4 regions of the Devosia sp. SL43 genome follow, and region 2 is predicted to be linked to each of the others. Evidence: predicted binding sites of a transcription regulator. Region 2 holds the regulator's gene; each other region holds the start of a gene.
What was found. Region 2 encodes LexA, which represses DNA repair genes until DNA is damaged. Its sites were predicted from a motif close to TGTTCNNNNTGTGTTCNG; they were not measured.

Region 1 (5,256 bases), 1.5 Mb from region 2:
GTCCAAAGTCCGCAAAGGCGATTTGGCCTGGCATTCCGAAGAGCGGAATGTGGTGAAGTCATGTAGGCCCACGATTAGACTGGCAGCATGGTCCATGGCTGCGGCATCCAGGCTCTTGGGAATGTGCCAGACATGATCGCGCTCGATCACGGGCGGCGCCCGGCGCGTCAGGATCCGATATTCGTAGTGACGCGTCTTGGCAGAAAACCGGGCCTCGAAATCCTCACCCACGGCCTCGACGTCGAGCACCGCCACCGGCGCCGGCCGCAGGTGGTAATTCAGCGCTTCGCGAATGCGGAACGGGTCCCATTCCCGGCTGAGGTCGACATGCGCCACCTGGCCCAGCGCATGCACACCGGCATCGGTTCGGCCCGCCGCTTGCGTGGTGACAACCTCGCCCGACATGGCAGCGATCGCCTCTTCCAGCGCCTGCTGCACACTGGGCCGCTCGCTCTGGCGCTGCCAGCCCGAGAAAGGCGTTCCGTCATATTCAATGGTGAGCTTGTAGCGCGGCATCTAGCGCACGGTTTGCGGCAGGCTGCCCGCACCGCGCAGGAACGTCGCAGCATCCATGGCGCCCTTGCCCTCGCGCTGCACCTGGGTCAGCCGCACGGCACCCTCGCCGCAGGCGATGGTCAGGTCGTCGAGCAGGGTCCCCGGCTCACCCGGTCCTTCGCCCATGGTCGAGCGCAAAGCCTTGACCCGCACCGGCTTGCCGGCGAGTTCGATTTCGAACCAGGCACCGGGGAAGGGCGACAGGCCGCGAATGTGGTTGTGCACGTCCTGCGCCGGTAGCGACCAGTCGATCCGCGCTTCGGCCTTCTCGATCTTCTTGGCGTAGATCGTGCCGTCTTCGGTCTGCGGCGTGAAATCGAGGCTGCCGCGCTGCAGTGCCGCCAGAGCCCGGCCCATCAGGTCGGCACCGAGCCGCATCATCACGTCATGCAGCTCGCCGGCCGTCATGTCTGGACCGATGGGGATGACCTCGCCGACTGCCACCGGTCCGGTATCCAGACCCTCTTCCATCTGCATCACCATCACGCCGGTTTGCCTGTCGCCGGCCATCACCGCGCGCTGGATCGGCGCCGCACCACGCCAGCGCGGCAGCAGCGAACCATGGAGGTTGAGACAACCATATTCCGGCGCATCAAGGATCGGTTTGGGCAACAGCAGCCCATAGGCGACCACGATGGCCAGTTCGGCGTCGTGGCTGGCAAAGACGATCTGCTCGGCCTCGCCCTTGAGCGACTTGGGGGTGAACACCGGAATGCCGAACCCTTCGGCCGCCAGATGCACCGGCGACTTACGCTCTTCCCGCCCACGACCGGCTGGCTTGGGCGCGCGCGTATAGACCGCTACGACCTCGTGCCCGGAGGAGACAATTTCGGTCAGCGTTGGAACGGAAAAGTCGGGCGTACCCATAAAGACGATGCGCATGGGTAAACTACTCCATCTACCCCTCTCCCCTTGCGGGAGAGGGTGCCCGAAGGGCGGGTGAGGGGTTTGGCCCCGGCCCTTGCCTAAAATCGCTCCACCGGAGCGATTTTTGCGGCGCGAAGCCCCTCATCCGGCGCTGCGCGCCACCTTCTCCCGCAACGGGAGAAGGAAAGGTCCGTGACTAACCAGCAGCCCGCTTGGCCTGCTTGTCGAACTTCTTGATCACCCGGTCGCGCTTGAGGCGGCTGAGATAGTCGATATAGAGCACGCCATCGAGGTGATCGAGTTCGTGCTGGATGCAGACGGCCAGCTTGCCCTCGGCTTCCTTGGTCACTTGCTCGCCATCGAGGTTGGTGTAAGTCACCGTGACCTCGTTGGGCCGCTCGACTTCGTAGTACAGCTCGGGGATGGACAGGCAACCTTCCTCGGTCACCTGCATCTGCTCGCCAAAATGGGTGATCTCGGGGTTGATCAGCACCATCGGTTCGGGCGTCTCGCCTTCCGGCGCCAGGTCCATCACCACAATGCGCTTCATCACCCCGATCTGCGGCGCAGCCAGGCCAATGCCGGGCGCGTCATACATGGTGTCGAGCATGTCCTTGGCCAGCGTCTTGATCTCGTCATCGACCTCGATGATCGGATCGGCGACGGCGCGCAGCCGTGCATCGGGAATGACGAGAATGGGGCGAACAGCCATGGCGAAAGGTCCGGCGGAAAGGGATTTGCCTCTCGATATGGTATTTCCGCGCCTGCGGTCAACTCTTGTGGATCGCCACAAAAGAGAACATTATGCGAACACCCGAATCGCATTAGTCTGGCCTGATGGAAAATGTGCTCTTTATCCTCGGCGACTATCCCGTAACGCAGCTGCAGGCCGCCATTGGCGGTGGCGTGCTGGTCGGGCTGCTGCTGGTCATCATCCTCATCGTATCCATGCGCGCCAATGCGCGGCGCGCCGCTGAGGCCGCTGCGCAGATGGCCGAACAGGTACGCACCAGTTTCACCGATCAGATTGCCGAGCGCGACCGCCGCATCGCCGAGCTCGACCATCAGGTTCGGGTCGAGCGCGATCGCGGTGCCGACCTGCTTGATGTGGAGCGCGAAAAGGGCGCGGAGTTGCTCGCCCAGCTATCGGCGCTGCGCGCCCGTTTTGACGAGCAGACAAAGCAGTCGGAAGAGAACCTGGCGCGCTTCCTCGGTGCCCGGCAGCAGATGACCGACGAGTTCAAGGCCATTGCCGGCGACGTGCTCAAGTCGCATAGCGAGACCTTTTCCAGGCAGAACCGCGAGCAGGTCGATACGCTGCTCAAGCCGCTGAACGACAAGATCGTCGAATTCCAGTCCGGCATGCTGACCGATCGTGCCACCATGGCCGAACAGATCCGCGCGCTTGCCGCGAGCAATCTGCAGATCACCACCGAAGCCAACAACCTGACTCGTGCGCTCAAGGGCAATTCGCAGACCCAGGGCGCCTGGGGCGAGATGATCCTCTCGACCATCCTTGAACGCTCGGGCCTGCGTGAGGGCGAGCAGTTCATTACCCAGCAGAGCCACACGGGCGACAACGGCTCGCGCGTTCGCACCGACGTCGAAGTGCTGATGCCCAACAACGATAGGCTGGTCATCGACTCCAAGGTCTCCCTCAACGCCTTCGAGGCCTATACCAGCAGCGACGAGGAAGACAGGACCCTGCATTTGCAGGCGCACATCAATTCCATCCGCACCCACATCAAGACGCTGGGCGACAAGTCCTATCACCGCCATTCCGGAAGCAAGATGGACTATGTGATGATGTTCGTGCCCATCGAATCCGCGCTGGCTACAGCCATCCAGGCTGATGCGGGCCTTGTCGAATTCGGCATGAGCCGCGGGGTCATGCTGACCACGCCGACGACGCTGATGACGGTGCTGCGCACTGTCAGAAACGTCTGGGACATCGAAAAGCGCCACCAGAATGCCGAGCAGATCGCCGAGCGCGCCGGCGCGCTTTACGAGAAGGTCGTTGGATTCCTCACCACCATGGACAAGGTCGGCACCAATCTCGACCGGGCACAGCAGACCTTCGCCGATGCCAAAAACCAGCTCGCCTCGGGAAAGGGCAGTGTCGTCCGCCAGGTCGAAATGCTGCGCGAACTGGGCGCCAAATCAAGCAAGCCGCTGCCATCGGGCTGGGACGGCAGTGCCGAGGAACGCCAACCGCAATTGCGGCTCGTCGGCGAGGAGCCGGGCGACCTGTCCTGATCACGTGCATCGAACCTCTCTGCCCGTGCCGCGTTGTGATGGAGCAACGAGCATGGGAGACGAGAATGGCTCAGCATCACGACCATCACGGCACCATGGTGCCGCAAGACACCAACTTCGATAATGCCGACCAGCCGGGCATCGCCCAGCCCTACACGCAGAGCGAGATCGAGGAGCTGCTGTACGGTGAAGATCGCCCCGCCAGCGAGCGGCTGGCGCGTCTGCGGGAACTGCGCGACGAAACCTCGATCCGCGAGAGCGGTGATTGGGGCGATCAGGACCCTGCCGCGATGCTGGACGAGCTGGATCGCGCCATCGACGAATTGAGCGCCACCATCGCCAATGGCGACGACAATGAGGACTATGCCGGCCTCGCGACCAACTTCGACAACGATCCCAGCGATCGGCTAGACGCGCTGTCCCCCGACGACGTCGATGCCCGACACGCCATCGAAAGCGATGATGAGTTGGATGAGGACGACGAGCTCGGTCCACTCGACGAAGCCGAATGGGACGAGGGTGATGATTTCCGGCCCGAAAGGGGCGTCCACTAGGTCAGTTTCAATTTGCCGTTACGGTCATGGGCGCGCCACCCGGCGCGTCCTATCGTGTGGCCTCAGCAATGGAGGAGACCGCGATGACCGAACAGTCCCGTGACGAACATCCTGTGATCACCCAGGACATGATCAACCTCTTCGACGACTACACGCACCTCTCGCTTGATCGCCGCAAGTTCATGGACAATCTGGCCAAACTGGCCGGCTCGGTCACCGCCGCAACCGCGGCCGCCTCCATGATGGCGTCCAACGCCCAAGCCCAGGGACTGACATCAGAGACCGACGCCAGCCTCACGATAGCCGACGTCAGCTATGCCGGTGCCAAGGGCGAGATGAAGGGCTATCTCGTGACACCCAAGGAAGGCGGGCCGTTTGGCACCGTCATCGTCATACATGAGAACCGCGGCCTCAACGCCCATATCAAGGACGTCGCCCGCCGGGTCGCACTCGAAGGCTTCATAGCGCTCGCTCCCGATTTCCTGTCCGACCAGGGCGGCACGCCAGCCGATGAAGAAGCAGCGCGCGCCATGTTCAGCACATTGCCGGCGCCTGATGTAGCCGCCAATGGCGTCGCCACCATCGCCTATCTCAAGTCGCTCCCCAATGTGACCGGCAAGGTCGGCGCCATGGGCTTCTGTTGGGGCGGTGGCACCGTCAACAATCTAGCCACCGTCGCACCGGACCTCGCTGCCGCCGTTGCCTATTATGGCGGCCAGCCCAATGCGGCCAACGTCCCCAATATCAAGGCGCGGGTGATGCTGCACTATGCCGGGCTCGACGACCGCATCAATGCCGGTATTGCCGCCTACGAGGAGGCATTGAAGGCCGCCGGGACGGACTACCAGCTGTTCCTATATGACGGCGTCAATCACGCCTTCAACAACGAGACCAGCGCTGCGCGTTACGACAAGACGGCCGCCGACCTGGCCTGGTCCCGCACGATCGGGCTGTTCAAGGAAGCACTGGCCTAAATCTCGGTCCGCGCACGGAGGGCCTGGCTCAGCGTGCCCTCGTCGAGATA
Region 2 (5,256 bases):
GGCGAAAGCCTGATGCGCCAGGAGGACGTCACAGCCGCTACCCGCGCCCTGTTGATGGGCGCCCCGCAGGCCGTCCGCTGATGGCCGCAGGCCTGACCCATCTCAACGCCAAGGGCGAAGCCCATATCGTCGATATCGGTGACAAGGCGGTTACGCGTCGCCGCGCGGTGGCCCAGGCCCGCATCGTCGCCCGGCCCGAAACCGTCGCCACCATCATGGCCGGCGGCCTCAAGAAGGGCGACGCTCTTGCTGTGGCCCGCATCGCCGGCATCATGGCCGCCAAGAAGACATCCGACCTGATCCCGCTCTGCCATCCCATCCCCCTGACCAAGGTCAGCGTCGAGATCGAAGCGGATGGCACCGAGGCGATCCTGATACACGCCACCGCCGAAACCACAGGCCAGACCGGCGTCGAGATGGAAGCGCTCGTCGCTGCCTCCACGGCTGCGCTCACGCTCTACGACATGGCCAAGGCCATCGACCGCGCCATGGTGGTGACCGACATCTGCCTGCTGGAAAAATCCGGCGGCAAGTCTGGCGACTTCGTCCGCGCATGAGCCTGCTCCCGGTCGACGACGCCATCGCCGCCATTCTTGACCGAGTGCCGACGTCGCAGGCGGAGACAGTACCGCTGACCGAAGCCATCGGCCGCGTCCTGCTCGAGCCCGTCATAGCCACCCACGACCAGCCCCCCTTCAATGCCAGCGCCATGGACGGCTACGCCATGCGCGCCGCCGATGTGGTGGACGGGCACCGCCTCGCCGTCATCGGCACCTCGCAAGCCGGCATGGGCTTCGAGGGCACCGTCGAGCCCGGCCTGGCCGTCCGCATCTTCACCGGCGCGCCGCTGCCAACCGGCTCCGATACCGTGATCATGCAGGAAGAAGCCCGCGCCGCCGACGGCTTCGTCAGCTTCACCGCCCCTGCCCGCCTTGGCCACAGCGTCCGCCCTAGGGGTAACGACTTCGCTACCGGTCAGGAACTGCTCGCTGCCGGCACCCGCCTCACCCCCATGCAGATCGCCGTGGCCGCCGCCGCCAATGCCGCCCACCTCACCGTCGCCCGGCGGCCGCGCATCGCCATCCTGGCCACCGGCGACGAACTCGTGCTCCCCGGCTCCCCCCTCGGCCCCGACCAGATCGTCGCCTCCAACAGCATCGGCCTCGCGCCGCTCCTCGCCCCCTATGCGGAAGAGATCGTCGACCATGGCATTGCCCGCGACGACCGCGATCACCTCCGCGCCAAGTTGACCGCCATCTTCGCCACCGAGCCCGACATCGTCATCACCACCGGTGGCGCCAGCGTCGGCGATCACGACATCGTCCAGCAGCTGCTCGTCGAACTGGGAGTCGGCGTCGATTTCTGGCGCATCAACATGCGCCCGGGCAAACCGCTGATGTTCGGCACCCGCGGCAAGACGCTGATCTTCGGCCTGCCGGGCAATCCCGTCTCGGCCCTTGTCACCGCCCATGTCTTCATCAAGCCGGCTTTGCGGCACTGGCTGGGCCATGCCGAACCGCAAGCCTGGCAGTTGCCGCTGGCCAGCCCGACGCCGCCCAACACCGCCCGCCGCCACTTCATGCGCGCCCAGCTCGTCCACACGCCCTCGGGCCCCGAGCTGCAGCCCATCTCCCAGACCGATAGCGGCCACACCTCGTCCCTAGCCCATGCCGACATGCTGATCGTCCAGCCGGAAAACGATCCCGGCCAGGCCGCCGGAACGATCGTCGAAGCCCGCCCCATCGACGCCTTCTGATATCGGCGGCATCTACTACGCGGTGTTTCTTGGGATATTGCAGAACATAACTAGAACAAGTATAACTGTTCTGCCTACGTTCCGATTCTCTCCCCGAGGGGCCCATGCTAACGCGCAAACAACACGAGCTGCTGATGTTCATCCACGAACGGATGAAGGAAAGCGGCATCCCGCCATCGTTCGACGAGATGAAGGATGCGCTCGATCTGGCGTCCAAGTCGGGCATTCACCGGCTTATCACGGCGCTGGAAGAACGCGGCTTCATCCGACGCCTGCCCAATCGGGCGCGAGCCCTCGAAGTGGTGAAGCTGCCGGACTCGATGAACCCGTCGCTCGGCGGCCGCAAGGCGCGCTTCGAGCCATCGGTGATCGAAGGCAATCTGGGCAAGGTGGCGTCACCGCCATCCCGCGTGACATCCATGGACGACTATGCCCGTCCGATCGCCATTCCGGTCATGGGCCGCATCGCGGCCGGTACGCCGATCGAGGCCATCCAGACCCATTCGCACACCATCATGGTCCCACCCGAAATGCTGGGATCAGGCGAACATTATGCGCTCGAAGTGCGCGGCGACTCGATGATCGACGCCGGCATCTTCGATGGCGACACCGTGCTCATCAAGAAGCAGGACGCTGCCTCGACCGGCGAGATCATCGTCGCTCTCGTGGATGATGAGGAAGCCACCCTCAAGCGCCTGCGCCGCAAGGGCAATACGGTTGCCCTCGAAGCCGCCAACCCGGCCTACGAAACCCGCATCTTCCCGCCTGATCGGGTCAAGGTCCAGGGTCGGCTGGTCGGGTTGCTGCGCAAATATTGATGTAGAAAGGCAAGGCCACGCACCAGCGTGGCCTTTTTGTTTGCCTAGTCCCGCGCATCCGGTGGCGGCACGTCTGAACTGACCTTGCACTCGATCAGCCACACATCATAGACGGCATGGTCGACCGCATTCAGCGCCGGGCTGTCGGCGAACATCCAGCCGGTGAAGATGCGCCTGGATGTGCCGGTCAGGCTGCGCTGGTCGACTTCAAGAAAGGCCGACACACGCTGGGTCTCGGTTGGCGGGCGGCTGTAGCAGGCCCGTGGCGTGATCTCGAGCGCGCCGAACAGCACCGTCTCATCGATATAGACATCGAAGCGGGTGATGCGGCCGGTGATCTTGTCGAGGCCGGCAAAGGTCGCCACCGGGTTGGCGATCGGCTGCGCCATAATGGGAACGACAAGGCCAGACACCGCCAGCGCTGCCGACAGCGCCAGGCCCTTCAGCATTGAAAACGGGGCGATGCGGCGCAAGGCGCCGTCCTTATTCCGGCGACCAGGCGTCGTAATCGCCGGTCACGCGCGGGCGCTCGCCGGATTTGAGCAGGCTGCCTTCCGGGCGATAGGCGGCGGCCGTACCGGTCAAGTTGGCCTCATGCGGCTTTTCCCAAGCCTTGGCGACATACTTGGCCTGGCTGGGAACGACGTCCGTGCGGTGGTGCATCCAGCCGTGCCAGCCCGCGCCAATGGTCGAGGCATCGGCATAGCCGGCATAGGTCACATAGCGCCGGTCGGCCTTGCGATCCTGGTAGTATTTGTTGCCGAACTCGTCGCTGCCGACATAGTCGCCGAAGCGCCAGATCCACAGCCGCGTCCCCCAGGTCTGCCCGCTCCACCAGGAGAAGATTTCAGTGAGGAACTGGGTGATACCGGATTTGGCCAATTGTCGATTCCGCCGTCGAGATATTCGAGTTGAGGCGGTTTAGCATGGTCGCTCCCGTCAGCATAGGGCCGCCGGGATGGTGTGATCCGGAAATCATGCCTGCAATCTCAGTCGCCCCATGACCTTGGCCGGTACGGTCAAGTCTGCGACAAGGCAACACGCACCTGGGAGGCAATGATGCAGGGTATCGAGCTGTCGCGCCACTTCTACGTCGATGTCGTCTGCCCATGGCTCGACGCAGCTGCCCCTAACCTCCAGCATGCGGCCGCGCTGATCGGCTACGGTTCAGAGCTCCTCGGCTTTGACGACGAGATGTCACAGGACCACAATTGGGGCGCCCGGGTGCATCTCTTCCTCTCGCAGGATGACTTCGATGTGCATGCCCATCGCTTGGTCGATGCTTTCACCACCGAGGCGCCCAGGCAGTTTATGGGCGAGCCGATCCAATGGCGCAGTCGGCCCCATCCCGCGGCCAGCGGACGCTGGGCCGCAGGCGCGGTAGAGCACGGCCTCGAAATTCACACCATCGAGGCGCGCCTTGCCGGGGGTCTGGCCCTTGAGTCCGTGGATTCGATCACGCCGCTGCAATGGCTCGGCCTGTCCGAGCAACGCCTTCTCGGCTTCACGGCGGGTGCCGTCTTTCATGACGATGGCGACCGCCTCGGCAAGGTCCGTTCGGCCCTGTCCTACTTTCCCCGCGACATCTGGCTGTACAAGATCGCCTGCCAGTGGCGCCGCATCGGCGAAGAGCAGGCCTTCGTGGGCCGCACGGGCATGGTGGGAGATGAAATCGGCTCCCGCGTCATCGCGGCCCGCCTGGTGCGTGATGTGATGCGCATGGGCTTTCTGCTTGATCGTCGCTATGCGCCCTACCCCAAATGGTTTGGCAGCGCATTCGCCAGGCTGCCCATTGCGACGACCCTGTCGCCCCTGCTGGAACGCGTCCTGGTGGCGCCCGACTGGCAGGAGCGCGGCGAGGCCCTGGCCGCCGCTTACCTCGCCTTGGCGAACCGCCAGCGGGCCGACGGCATCGGTGATGTGTTTGAGCCGGTCATTGGGCCGTATCACGAGCGTCCCTTCGCGACGATCAACGTGGACGAGATCGGCGCGGCGACGGCAAGACCAATCGAGGATCCCTTCCTCAAAGCCCTCCCCATTGTCGGCTCATTGGACCAGGTGACGGACCTGACGCCTGTGATCGAAGACCCGGCCGGCGCACAACGGATGATGCATGCTCTGCTTGGCCCTTCTTGAGGGGAAATAGTTTGATGGGGACCGATTCCATCGTTCGCCTCGCCCCTATGTTGCCAGCCCGGCTGGCGCATCTGGCGGACTGGTCCTGGCATCAGGTCACGCTCGGCCGCTCCGATGCGACCGTCTGGCGCGCCGACAAGGGTGACGATCGGGTGTTTCTCAAGATTGCACCAATCCACCTGCTGAGCGAGATGCCCGGCGACATTGCCCGGCTGCAATGGCTGGCCACCGCCACGACCATCAAGGCGCCCCGTGTTCGCGAGGCCTTTGATGCGGATGGCTGCCACTGGTTGCTGATGAGCGCCCTGCCCGGCAGCGACCTCAGTCAATTGTCGGACCGGCCCGATGATCTGATCCTAGCCTTGGCGAGCGGCCTTCGCGCCCTGCACGACCTCGACATCGCCACCTGCCCCTTCGATCACGCCCTCGATGCCAAACTTGCAGCCGGCGCTGCCAATGTCGCTGCCGGGCTCGTGGACGAAACCGATTTCGACGACGCCTTCGACGGCTGGACCGCAACGGCCGTGCTCGACTGGCTGCTGGCAC
Region 3 (5,256 bases), 250 kb from region 2:
CCCGTCGATCTTCACCGCCAGCGATTCCGGCTTCAGCCGATAGCCGCCACAGGCCACGCAGGGCTTGGCCGACATGAACTTTTCGATCTCTTCGCGCATGCCAGCGCTCTCGGTTTCCTTGTAGCGGCGCTCAAGGTTGCCGATGACGCCCTCGAATGGCTTGGTGGTCTTGTACTGCCGCAGGCCATCGTCATAGACGAAGTTCACCGGCGTCTTACCGGTGCCGTAGAGCACGGCGTGCTGCACCTCGAAGGGGAGGTCGCTCCAGGCGGTACCGGTAGATGCACCATACTGCTTCACCACCGCCTGCAAGGTCTGCAGGTAATAGGGCGCTGATGTCTTGGACCAGGGCAGGATGGCGCCGTCACGGATCGAGAGGGTCGCATCGGGCACGATCTGGTCTGGATCGATCTTCTGCTCGGTGCCCAGACCATCGCAGACCGGGCAGGCGCCGAAGGGGTTGTTGAACGAAAACAGCCGCGGCTCGATCTCGGCAATGGTGAAGCCGGACACCGGGCAGGCGAACTTCTCCGAGAAGGTGATCTGGCGCGGCGTGCCATCCTCGTTCTTCTCGTCGGCGAATTCGATCAGCGCGATGCCTTCGGCCAGCTTCAGCGCCGTTTCGAAGCTTTCGGCCAGGCGGCCGGAAATATCTGGGCCGACGACGATGCGATCGACCACCACTTCGATATCGTGCTTGAGCTTCTTGTCTAGGGCAGGGGCATCCTCGATCTCATGATACTCGCCATCGATCTTGACGCGCTGAAAGCCCTTGCGCATCAGGTCGGCCAGTTCTTTCTTGTACTCGCCCTTGCGGCCACGCGCGATCGGCGCCAGCAGGTAGATGCGGGTCTCGGCCGGCAGTTCAAGGGTCTTGTCGACCATCTGGCTGACAGTCTGACTTTCGATGGGCAGGCCCGTGGCCGGCGAATAGGGCACGCCGACGCGGGCGAACAGCAAGCGCAAATAGTCGTAAATCTCGGTGACGGTGCCAACCGTCGAGCGCGGATTGCGCGAGGTGGTCTTCTGCTCGATGGAGATAGCGGGCGAGAGGCCCTCGATATGCTCGACATCGGGCTTCTGCATCATTTCGAGGAACTGGCGGGCATAGGCCGACAGCGACTCGACGTAGCGGCGCTGCCCCTCGGCATAGATGGTGTCGAAGGCGAGCGAGGATTTGCCCGAGCCGCTGAGGCCGGTCATGACGATGAGGCTGTCGCGCGGCAGCGTGATGTCGATGCCCTTGAGATTGTGCTCGCGGGCGCCGCGCACGATCAGTTCACGGTTCTGGCTGGGCTTTGGCGTCTTCATCATATCAGTCCATGGCTCGGTGCGCCCGATGGCGGCACGGCGGCAGAAAGTGCAGATTGCATAAGGGCTGGAGGCTCACACAAATAGGTCGGGCGAGCCCTTGCCGCAAGCAGGCCACGCGCATGGCCGCCCGGCGCTCGTGTCACCTTAGCGTGTCCGCCCGCCATTTCCAAAACACCAAACGCGCTTTGGAACATAAGTGGAACAATGCAGATTCGGTCAAGGGCCGACATGCTGGGTGATCCCGTGCCAGGCGGTGAACAGAGCCGCCGCGATGAACAATGCCCCAGCGCCTCGACCGATCCAAATGGTCGCCTGTGGGTTACCGATCAGCGCGTCGCGGCCTTTGCCAGCGGCCAGCGCCAGGCCGCCATAGATGACGAACTGCATGGTAACAGTCATGATGCCCATCACCAGCGCCTGCGACCAGATCGGTCCATATTCCGGGCGGATGAATTGGGGGAAGACGGCCAGCACAAAGAGATAGGCTTTTGGATTGAGCAGGCAGGTGACCAGCCCCTGGCGGAAGGCGACCCAGTCGGAACGGCTCTTGGTCTGGCCGATGCTGTCGACGGTGATGGAACTGCGCAACAGCGTCCAGCCGATCCAGGCCATATAGGCGGCTCCAACAAGGATCATCGCCTGGAACAGCATGGTGGGCAGCTGCGTCAGCACGCCCACAGCGATGGCGCCGAACAGGGTATGCACCGCGCCGCCCAGCATGATGCCGCCGACTGCGGCGAAGCCCGCCCGGCGGCCACCCGTCAGCGCGTTGGCGATGACGAAGAACATGTCCATGCCGGGCACAACGATGATGCCGAACAGCAGCACGAGATAGATCCACAATGCTTCGCTATAGCCCATACGTTCCGGTTCCTCGCGTGTACCGATGCTGTCGACCAGCCCTGCTGACAGGCGATGTCAGTAGAACCTGACGGGATCGTGATTGACACAGAACATAACATGAACATACAGTGGGTGACTTGAAGGCGCTGGCCGGCTTCTTAGGTGTTCAAAACGTGCTGATCCAACGCGCGCCCGGGTTCGGGACAGGCTAAGATGGGGCATCTCGACAAGGCCAATGCAAATGGTCCGCGCTGTGGGCGGGCAGGGGTCTTGCGCAACCGTAAGTAAGCGTCCCGCGACCCAAGGCAGACCGGGACTGAATCGAAAGGAATTTTCGCCATGGCAGGCAGTGTGAACAAGGTCATCCTGGTGGGCAATCTCGGGGCTGATCCCGAAGTGCGCAACCTTCCCAGCGGCGGCAAGGTGGTCAATCTCTCGATCGCCACCTCCGAAAACTGGAAAGACAAGAATACCGGCGAGCGCCGTGAAAAGACCGAGTGGCACCGTGTGGTGATCTTCTCGGAAGGGCTGGCACGGGTGGCCGAAAGCTATCTCAAGAAAGGTAGCAAGGTTTATCTGGAAGGGCAGTTGCAGACGCGCAAATGGCAGGATCAGTCCGGCCAGGACAAATACTCTACCGAGATCGTCCTGCAGGGGTTCAACTCCAACATGACGCTGCTCGACGGTCGCGGCGAGGGGCAGGGCGGCGGCGATAGCGACGGCGGCTTCCGCGGTGTCGATAATGGCGGTGGCGGCGGTTTCCGCGGCGCTCGCGACAATGGCGGTGGCGGCAATGGCGGCGGCCAGCGTCCCCGCGCCAACGCCCCGGCCTTCGAGCCCGGCGGCATGGACGACGATATCCCGTTCTAGGGAGTGGAAGAAGCGGGTCGCGAAAGCGGCCCGTTTGTTTGTGGAGGTTACGCTTCTTGCCACGCCCTCGTGGTTCGAGGCTCGCACCTCACCATGAGGACTACTGATACTCCGAACTATCAACAGCCCTCATGGTGAGGTGCGCTTCTTCAGCGCCTCGAAACCATGAGGGCGTGGCAATCAACCTAGGCCGACCGGAATACCCGGCTCGTGTTCCGCCCAGCGCCCTTGGCGGCGTATAGTGCCATGTCGGCCCGGCGGAACAGATCTTCGGACGTCCCGCCCGTGTTGTGGGCGACGCCAACTGAGGCGCCCAGCTCTATGCGGTGGCCGCCGTGCACCAGCGGTCGACCGATGGCATCGACGATAGTCTCGGCGAGCGTTTCGACATCGGACGGCATCAATCCGGCACCGGTCAGCACCGCGAATTCGTCGCCGCCGATGCGCGCCACCAGTTCGACATTGCCGCAGCACTGGGTCAGCCGCATCGCGGCCTCCTTGAGACACTCGTCGCCCAGGGCATGGCCATGCGTGTCGTTGACTTGCTTGAAGCCATCGAGGTCGATCAGCAGCAGGCCGCTGATGGCGCGGCCACGTAGCCGGCCATCGAGATCATCCAGATGGTTCTGGAACTGGCTGCGATTGGCGAGGCCTGTCATCACGTCGTTCTCGGCCAGGTAGCGAGTGCGATCCGCCAGCAGTTTTTCCTCGGTAATGTCCTGCTTCATGCCAAAAATGCGTACGGCTACGCCGTTCTCCGCCTCCACCGCCCCGGTCAGCCGCATCCAGCGGCGCTTGCCCTTGGTGGTGACGATCTCGGCGATGACGCTGAAATCGGTACAGGTGGCGATGGCGTGCGCGCGCGCCGCTTCCATGGCAATGCGGGATTGCTGCGCATAGCAGGCAAGGGTCGTTTGGCGGTCGATAGCGGAGCCGCGCGGGATTTCGAACAGGTCATAGACGCCATTGGTCCAAGTCAGGCTGCCGTCTGACAGATCGCATTCCCAGATGCCGATCTTGGCCGTGGCAGAGGCCCGGTCGAATTGCCGGCGCAGGTAGTCCGAGCGCGCCGCGTTCTGCGCAAGCCTGGATGACAAGCGGGCAATCGTCGAGCGGCTGGTGACATCGATGGCCAATGCGGCCAGTCGATGGGCCATGGCGGCGCTGCGCGAGCGCCGGTCGGCCAGGCTCAGCAGCAGCGGCGCGCCGTCGCTGCCCACCATCGGAATACCTGCATAAAATCGGGGTGAGTTTGGGGAGGGATCGTCGATGGCTGTGTCGGCGATGACGAGCGGTACTTGCTCCGCAACGGCCTTTGTCTGCCATTTGGACAGGTCCCAGTCTGAACCGCACGAAGCCACCAGGTGCTTACGGTCAGCGCTGTGCCGGGTAATCGCGGCGCTATCCACGCCGAGCAGTCGGCGCAGTCGGTCCAGCCCCGCCCAAGCAGGACTAGTCGCCGGGTTTTCGGCCGTGACCGGAACAGCACTGACCGTATTAATACCGAGGCTGCTCAAAACCGAAACTCGTGGTTGGCATCCCGGTTACGCTATCGCGCCCGCAGTTAACACTTTGTGTTTCCACAAAAAACAAGCGGACTGCCGCAGCCGTCCGCTAAAAACGTTTACGGCGCGCACGTTACTTGCTGAACGGCACTTCGGCGCGCAGGCTGTCGCCGCTGGCGATATAGACGACCTCGAAAACCACGCCGATAGCGTTGTTGTTGAGGCTGATCTGGGCGGAGATGTTCATCTCCTTGCCTTCTTCGTCCTTGTCGCGCTCGCGCAGGTTGAACACCAGGCCGCCGCCGCGCTTCTGACCCACGGCGAGGCCGGTGAAGGTCGCATTGGAGCTCATCGCGGCCTCGTAGCGGCCGCTGGCTTCGATATAGGCCATCGTTCCGGCAACCGACAGCTGCGTGCCCGCCAGGGTGCAGCGGCCGTTATAGTTCACCTTGTCCTGGTTGCCCTGGCTGAGCGTCAGCCGGCAAACCACGGTTTCGGAATTGGCGCCCACCAGCGTGCCGCGACCGCGCCACTCGCCGATATAGGATTGCAGCAGAGCGACTTCTGCCGGACCGGCGAAAGCCGGGGCGGTGGCCGCGCCACCAGTCAAGAGCAGACCTGCCAGCGCAATGGCGCGCGACAGGGGTGCGAAATAGGTCATTGCACTAAGCCTCCAGTAAAATCATGCCCCCCAGCAAATCCGATATCGTAATTCGATATCAAA
Region 4 (5,256 bases), 1.1 Mb from region 2:
AGGGCGTCGCGGCCAAAAGGAGATACCGGCATTGCATCCTCCACGATTGACCGGGCGGGACTTTTGGTGTCGGTTCCGCGCCGGCCATTCGGTCTAGCGTCTGCCCCTCCCCGTTGGAACCCCTCATGATCCCCAAGCCCGGCGCCGCCCTGCTGTTCGATATCGATGGCACGCTGGCCGATACCGATCCGCTGCACCTGAGGGCCTTCAACCAGACCTTCGAGCCCTATGGCCACCATTTCGACAAGCCGCGCTTTGCGCTGGAGTTGCAGGGCCTCGCCAACGAGGCCATCGCACGCCGCTTCGTGCCTCACCTGTCGCCGGAAGAAGGCATGGCGGTGATGCGCGGGAAGGAAGAGTTGTTCCGCGATCTGGCGCGGACCGAAATCCACGCCGTTCCCGGCCTGTTCGCGCTGCTTGATCTGGCCGATGCTGCCGGCCTGCCTATGGCGGCGGTGACCAACGCTCCGCGCGCCAACGCCGAGCTCATTCTAACTGGCCTCGGCATTACCCACCGTTTCCGTGCCGTCGTGATCGGCGAGGAACTGGCCCACGGCAAGCCGCATCCTCTGCCCTATCTCGAAGGCCTGCGCCTGCTTGGCGCCAGCGCGGAGCATTCGGTGGCCTTTGAGGATTCCCGTACTGGCATCACGTCAGCCACATCAGCGGGCATCGCGACGATCGGAATCCGCACCAGCTTGCGCGACGAGGATATGCTCGTCGCTGGCGCCACCATGTCGGCCGACGGCTACGACGATCCGGCTCTGCTGGCCTTCATCCAAGCCAAGGTATCCAAGAGCGCCGCTGCCTAGGTGAACGCGCCGATCACTCTGAATACCCCGCGCAGGAAAGCCCATGCGCCGGGCGGCAGGTTGAAGGCGAGCCAGATCAAGCCGATGGCCAGCGCCACCCACAGCGCAAACATCGCCCATCCGGCCGGCGAACGCCGCAATCGTGACGGTTGCGGCGGAATTCCGTGGTTGTCGCTCATGACTGCCCCCTTCAAGCCGGACGCAGCATAGCGCGAAGCGGCGGCTAGAACAGGCTCATCTGCCTCTCCTCGAGGCGGGGCGCGACGAACAGGTCGTTGCGCAGGCTGGGCAGCTTGGCATCGAGCTCGTAGCGCTCACGCGCCTTGTCGAAACGCTGCCGCAGCAGCGTTGCATAGGGGCCTTCGCCCGTCATGCGCACGCCCCAGCGCGAGTCATAATCCTTGCCGCCGCGCGTATCGCGTACCAGCGTCAGCACATGCCGCACCCGATCGGGAAAATGGCGCAACAGCCATTCGCGGAAAATATCGCGCACTTCGCCGGGCAGGCGCAGCAGGATCATCGATGCGCTGAGCGCGCCCTGCGCCTTGGCCGCATCGAGAATGCGCTCCAGTTCCATATCATTGATGGCGGGAATCATCGGCGAGGCGAATACCGCGGTTGGTACGCCGGCTTCGCTGAGCAGGCGAATGGCTTCGAGCCGCTTGGCCGGCGAGGAGGCGCGGGGCTCCATCTTGCGGCTGAGCTTGTGGTCCATCGAGGTCATCGAGATCGCCACCTTGACCAGTCCCAGCTTGGCCAGTTCGCTGAGGAGATCGAGATCGCGAATGATGAGGGCTGACTTGGTGGTGATCATCACCGGGTGGCGTGTCTCCAGCATGACTTCGAGGATGCCGCGCGTCAGCTTGTGCTTGCGCTCGGCCGGCTGGTACGGGTCGGTATTGGTGCCCATGGCGATGGGCTTGACCTTGTAGCTCTTGGCGCCGAGCTCTGCCCGCAGCGCCTCGACCGCGTTCACTTTCACATAGATATCGCGCTCGAACTCGACGCCTGCTGAGTGGCCAAGAAAAGCGTGGGTAGGCCGGGCGAAGCAATACGAGCAGCCGTGCTCGCAGCCGCGATAGGCGTTGATCGAGCGCTCGAAGCCGATATCCGGGCTGTCATTGGTGGTGATGATGGTCTTGGCGCGCTCGACATGCTCGACCGTCTCGAAGATCGAGAGCGGCTCCACATTGTCCCAGCCGTCATCGAAACGCTCGCGAGTCTGCTTTTCGAAACGCCCGCTGATGTTGGACTGTGCACCGCGACCGCGAATGCGGTCCGGATCGAGCAATTCGCGGCGCGCCAGATCGGCGTCGCGGCTGCGGCTGAGTTTCTCCAGGGCTTCGAAAGACGGGGCCTGATAGAGGGCCATGGTGTTCTCCTGCCGGCGCGTCGCAGTCGAATCGTGACTGCAGAACGTGATCAGGATGTAGCAGTTCTAGGAGAACAAAACAAGAACTAGTAGAACGGCAGGTCGGTCGGGCCTCCGACGCCTGGCACTCATATGGGCATGCCAGAGCGTGACTTGAAGGGCCAAAAACACGATTTCGCAAGGCAGAATTGCGTTTGTGCGGCTGGACGCAAACCACCGCTGGGCCTAAACAGGCGGGCCTTTCGCTGGGCGCGCTTGGCCAATAATGCTTAAGTCAATAATTTACTATTGACCCCGCGCCGATAGCTGACTTACTGAAGTTGTAGCTTAACCAACCTGCTGACACAGCCTGTCGCAGAATTTTTTCATAAGTGACGTCGAAGTTCGCCGACGCCGTTCGTCGTCTCGGCGACACACCAATTCAAGGTTGAGGGAAACACCATGAGTACCGACGCAACGACTTTTGACGCCGATCTGGTCGCCACTCCACCGATCAGCCAAAGCGATGCTGCCCGCAACAAGCTGGTTATCGCCCTGCTGCTTGTTTCCACCTTCGTGGTCTTCCTCAACGAGACCATCATGAGCGTGGCTATCCCGCACCTGATGAACGACTTGGGCGTGACTGCCAGTGCCGCGCAGTGGCTCACCACGGCGTTCCTCCTGACCATGGCCGTAGTCATCCCGATCACCGGATTTCTGCTGCAGCGCATGAATACCCGCCCGATCTTCATTCTTGCCATGTCGATCTTCTCGCTGGGTACGCTGCTCTGCGCCCTTTCGCCTGGCCTCGAGTTGCTGGTGTTTGGCCGCGTGATCCAGGCGGTGGGCACCGCCATCATGATGCCGCTGCTGATGACGACCGTCATGACGCTGGTTCCCGCCGAAGCTCGCGGCAAGACCATGGGCAATATCTCGATCGTTATGTCGGTGGCTCCCGCTATCGGCCCGACCATTGGTGGCTTCATCCTGGCCAATCTCGAATGGCGCTGGATGTTCATCCTGGTGCTGCCGATCGCTGTCGGTGCGCTGGTCCTGGGCTTCCGCAAGATCCAGAACGTGACCACCCCCCGCTATGCGCCGCTCGATTATCTGTCGGTCGTTCTCTCCGCGCTGGCCTTTGGCGGCTTGATCTACGGTCTCTCCAGCTTCGGCGAGAGCTTTGCTCATCCCGACACCCCCTCTGCCATTCCGCTCTGGGCGCCGATTGCCCTTGGCGTCGTCGCCATGGCCGCATTCGTCTGGCGTCAGCTCGGCCTGCAGAACGACAACAAGGCGCTGCTCGATCTGCGCGTCTTCCAGTCGCGCAACTATACCGTGTCGGTGAGCCTGATGCTCATCGCCATGATGGCCCTGTTCGGCACCGTCATCCTGCTGCCGATCTACACCCAGAACGTGGTGGGCCTCGATACGCTGCAGACAGGCCTGCTGCTGCTTCCGGGCGGTCTGATCATGGGCTTGATGGGTCCATTCGTCGGCCGCTGGTTCGATCGTGTCGGTCCCACCGTGCTGGCCGTACCGGGTACCATCCTGGTCTCGGCCGTGCTCTGGGCGCTGACCACAGTTGGTCAGGATACGTCGGTCTGGGCACTCATGACCGGCCATATTGTGCTGAGCATAGGCCTGGCGCTGATCTTCACGCCGGTCTTCACCTCGTCGATGGGTTCGGTCCGCATGGAGCTCTACTCCCATGCATCTGCCGTGCTCGGTTCGGTGCAGCAGCTGGCCGGTGCGGCAGGCATTGCCCTGTTCATCGCCCTGATGACCATCCGCACTGCAGCCCTGACCGCAGAGGGTATCGACCCGGTCGAGGCCCTGGCCGGCGGCATCCGTCTCGCCTTCCTTGTCGGCGCCATCATTTCGCTCTTCGCGATCGTGGCCGCCTTCTTCATCCGCAAGCCCGAAGGCGGCGGAATGAGCCACGGCCACTGACCTCCAGGTCGGCCAACTGCAACGGCGCCTTTAGGGGCGCCGTTTTTTTGGACTCAGGCTCTAAGCAGGGCCGTCTGCGCTTCTGCCATGATGACGACCACCGCCCCACGCTTGCGTCCGCTATCCACCCGGGCATGCGCCTTGACGATTTCGTCGAACGGGTAGCGGCTATCGATCGTCGGCCGCAACGTGCCGGCGGCGACGAGGTCGCGGACGCTCTCAAGATCGGCCTGCTTGTCCTCCGAAACTGCGGCGATCACCTTGCGGCTCCCGAACAGGCCGGTCCAGGCTGCACGCAGGAATGCCGTACCCCCGCCATCGACGGCCAGAAGTATGCCGCTTGCCGTGGTGGTCCGGCGGAACTGGCCCAGCGAGATATTGCCAATCGTGTCGACGATGACGTCGAATTGCTCTCCGGTCCGCGAAAAGTTGGTGCTCTTGTAGTCGATGACTGCGCTGGCACCGAGGCCGCGGACAAGTTCGGCATTGGCGGCGGTGCATACGCCCGTAACGAGTGCGCCATAGTGCCTGGCCAGTTGCACGGCAAAGCAGCCGACGGCACCCGACGCGCCGTTGACCAACACCTTCTGGCCTGGCTTGATATCGGCCTTGCGCAAGAAGAATTGCGCCGTCAGTGCCCCGAACGGGATGGCAGCGGCCTGCTCGAAGCTTACACCGTCAGGCATGGTCGCGATCGCCGCGTCGTCGGGCACGACCTTATATTCCGCATGGGCGCCGTAAATATGCAGGCCGAACACCCGGTCGCCCACGGCAAAGCGCGTCACGCTCTTGCCAATGGCCTCGACTGTCCCGGCAAACTCCACACCCAATACGGCCTTGCGCGGCTTGGTGATGCCCATGAACAATCGCGCAGGCAGCCAGAATGCGGCCGGAATGCGGAAGGCCCGCATGCGGGAATCGCCTGACGTGACCGTGGTGGCCATGACCTTGACCAGCACTTCATTGTCCCCAGCCACCGGCTTGGGCGTGTCGCGGATGACGACGACTTCGGGTTTTCCATAGGCGGTCTGTACTGCGGTTTTCATTTTCAGTTCCTTGTCCTGGGCATGAGTTTGCCCGCAGCCTGCGACGGGTCGGAGGCCGTATGATTGGTTCAGGTATGGGGTAAGGCTATTCTGCGGC

Region 1: a site for LexA is predicted at 2,218-2,235, ahead of IM737_RS15965 (DNA recombination protein RmuC). Genes of this name have one in related genera too.
Region 3: a site for LexA is predicted at 2,264-2,281, ahead of ssb (single-stranded DNA-binding protein). Genes of this name have one in related genera too.
Region 4: a site for LexA is predicted at 2,255-2,272, ahead of IM737_RS18095 (PA0069 family radical SAM protein). Genes of this name have one in related genera too.

The regions. Positions count from the first base shown of each region.
Region 1 is NZ_CP063401.1:3,251,711-3,256,966, forward strand. Features, by position in the region: gene truA (tRNA pseudouridine(38-40) synthase TruA) at 1-516, opposite strand, end outside; gene fmt (methionyl-tRNA formyltransferase) at 517-1,437, opposite strand; gene def (peptide deformylase) at 1,619-2,134, opposite strand; gene IM737_RS15965 (DNA recombination protein RmuC) at 2,260-3,678, shown strand; gene IM737_RS15970 (hypothetical protein) at 3,744-4,232, shown strand; gene IM737_RS15975 (dienelactone hydrolase family protein) at 4,316-5,206, shown strand; gene recR (recombination mediator RecR) at 5,203-5,256, opposite strand, start outside.
Region 2 is NZ_CP063401.1:541,777-547,032, forward strand. Features, by position in the region: gene trpC (indole-3-glycerol phosphate synthase TrpC) at 1-81, shown strand, start outside; gene moaC (cyclic pyranopterin monophosphate synthase MoaC) at 81-557, shown strand; gene IM737_RS20915 (molybdopterin molybdotransferase MoeA) at 554-1,756, shown strand; gene lexA (transcriptional repressor LexA) at 1,861-2,574, shown strand; gene IM737_RS02680 (DUF2155 domain-containing protein) at 2,619-3,047, opposite strand; gene IM737_RS02685 (NADH:ubiquinone oxidoreductase subunit NDUFA12) at 3,058-3,441, opposite strand; gene IM737_RS02690 (DUF4037 domain-containing protein) at 3,634-4,710, shown strand; gene IM737_RS02695 (APH(3') family aminoglycoside O-phosphotransferase) at 4,725-5,256, shown strand, end outside.
Region 3 is NZ_CP063401.1:292,570-297,825, forward strand. Features, by position in the region: gene uvrA (excinuclease ABC subunit UvrA) at 1-1,311, opposite strand, end outside; gene IM737_RS01425 (LysE family translocator) at 1,531-2,175, opposite strand; gene ssb (single-stranded DNA-binding protein) at 2,497-3,027, shown strand; gene IM737_RS01435 (GGDEF domain-containing protein) at 3,213-4,250, opposite strand; gene IM737_RS01440 (hypothetical protein) at 4,666-5,193, opposite strand.
Region 4 is NZ_CP063401.1:3,694,691-3,699,946, forward strand. Features, by position in the region: gene IM737_RS18080 (phosphotransferase family protein) at 1-32, opposite strand, end outside; gene IM737_RS18085 (HAD family hydrolase) at 126-812, shown strand; gene IM737_RS18090 (hypothetical protein) at 809-991, opposite strand; gene IM737_RS18095 (PA0069 family radical SAM protein) at 1,036-2,184, opposite strand; gene IM737_RS18100 (MDR family MFS transporter) at 2,626-4,113, shown strand; gene IM737_RS18105 (NAD(P)-dependent alcohol dehydrogenase) at 4,167-5,159, opposite strand; gene IM737_RS18110 (helix-turn-helix transcriptional regulator) at 5,245-5,256, opposite strand, start outside.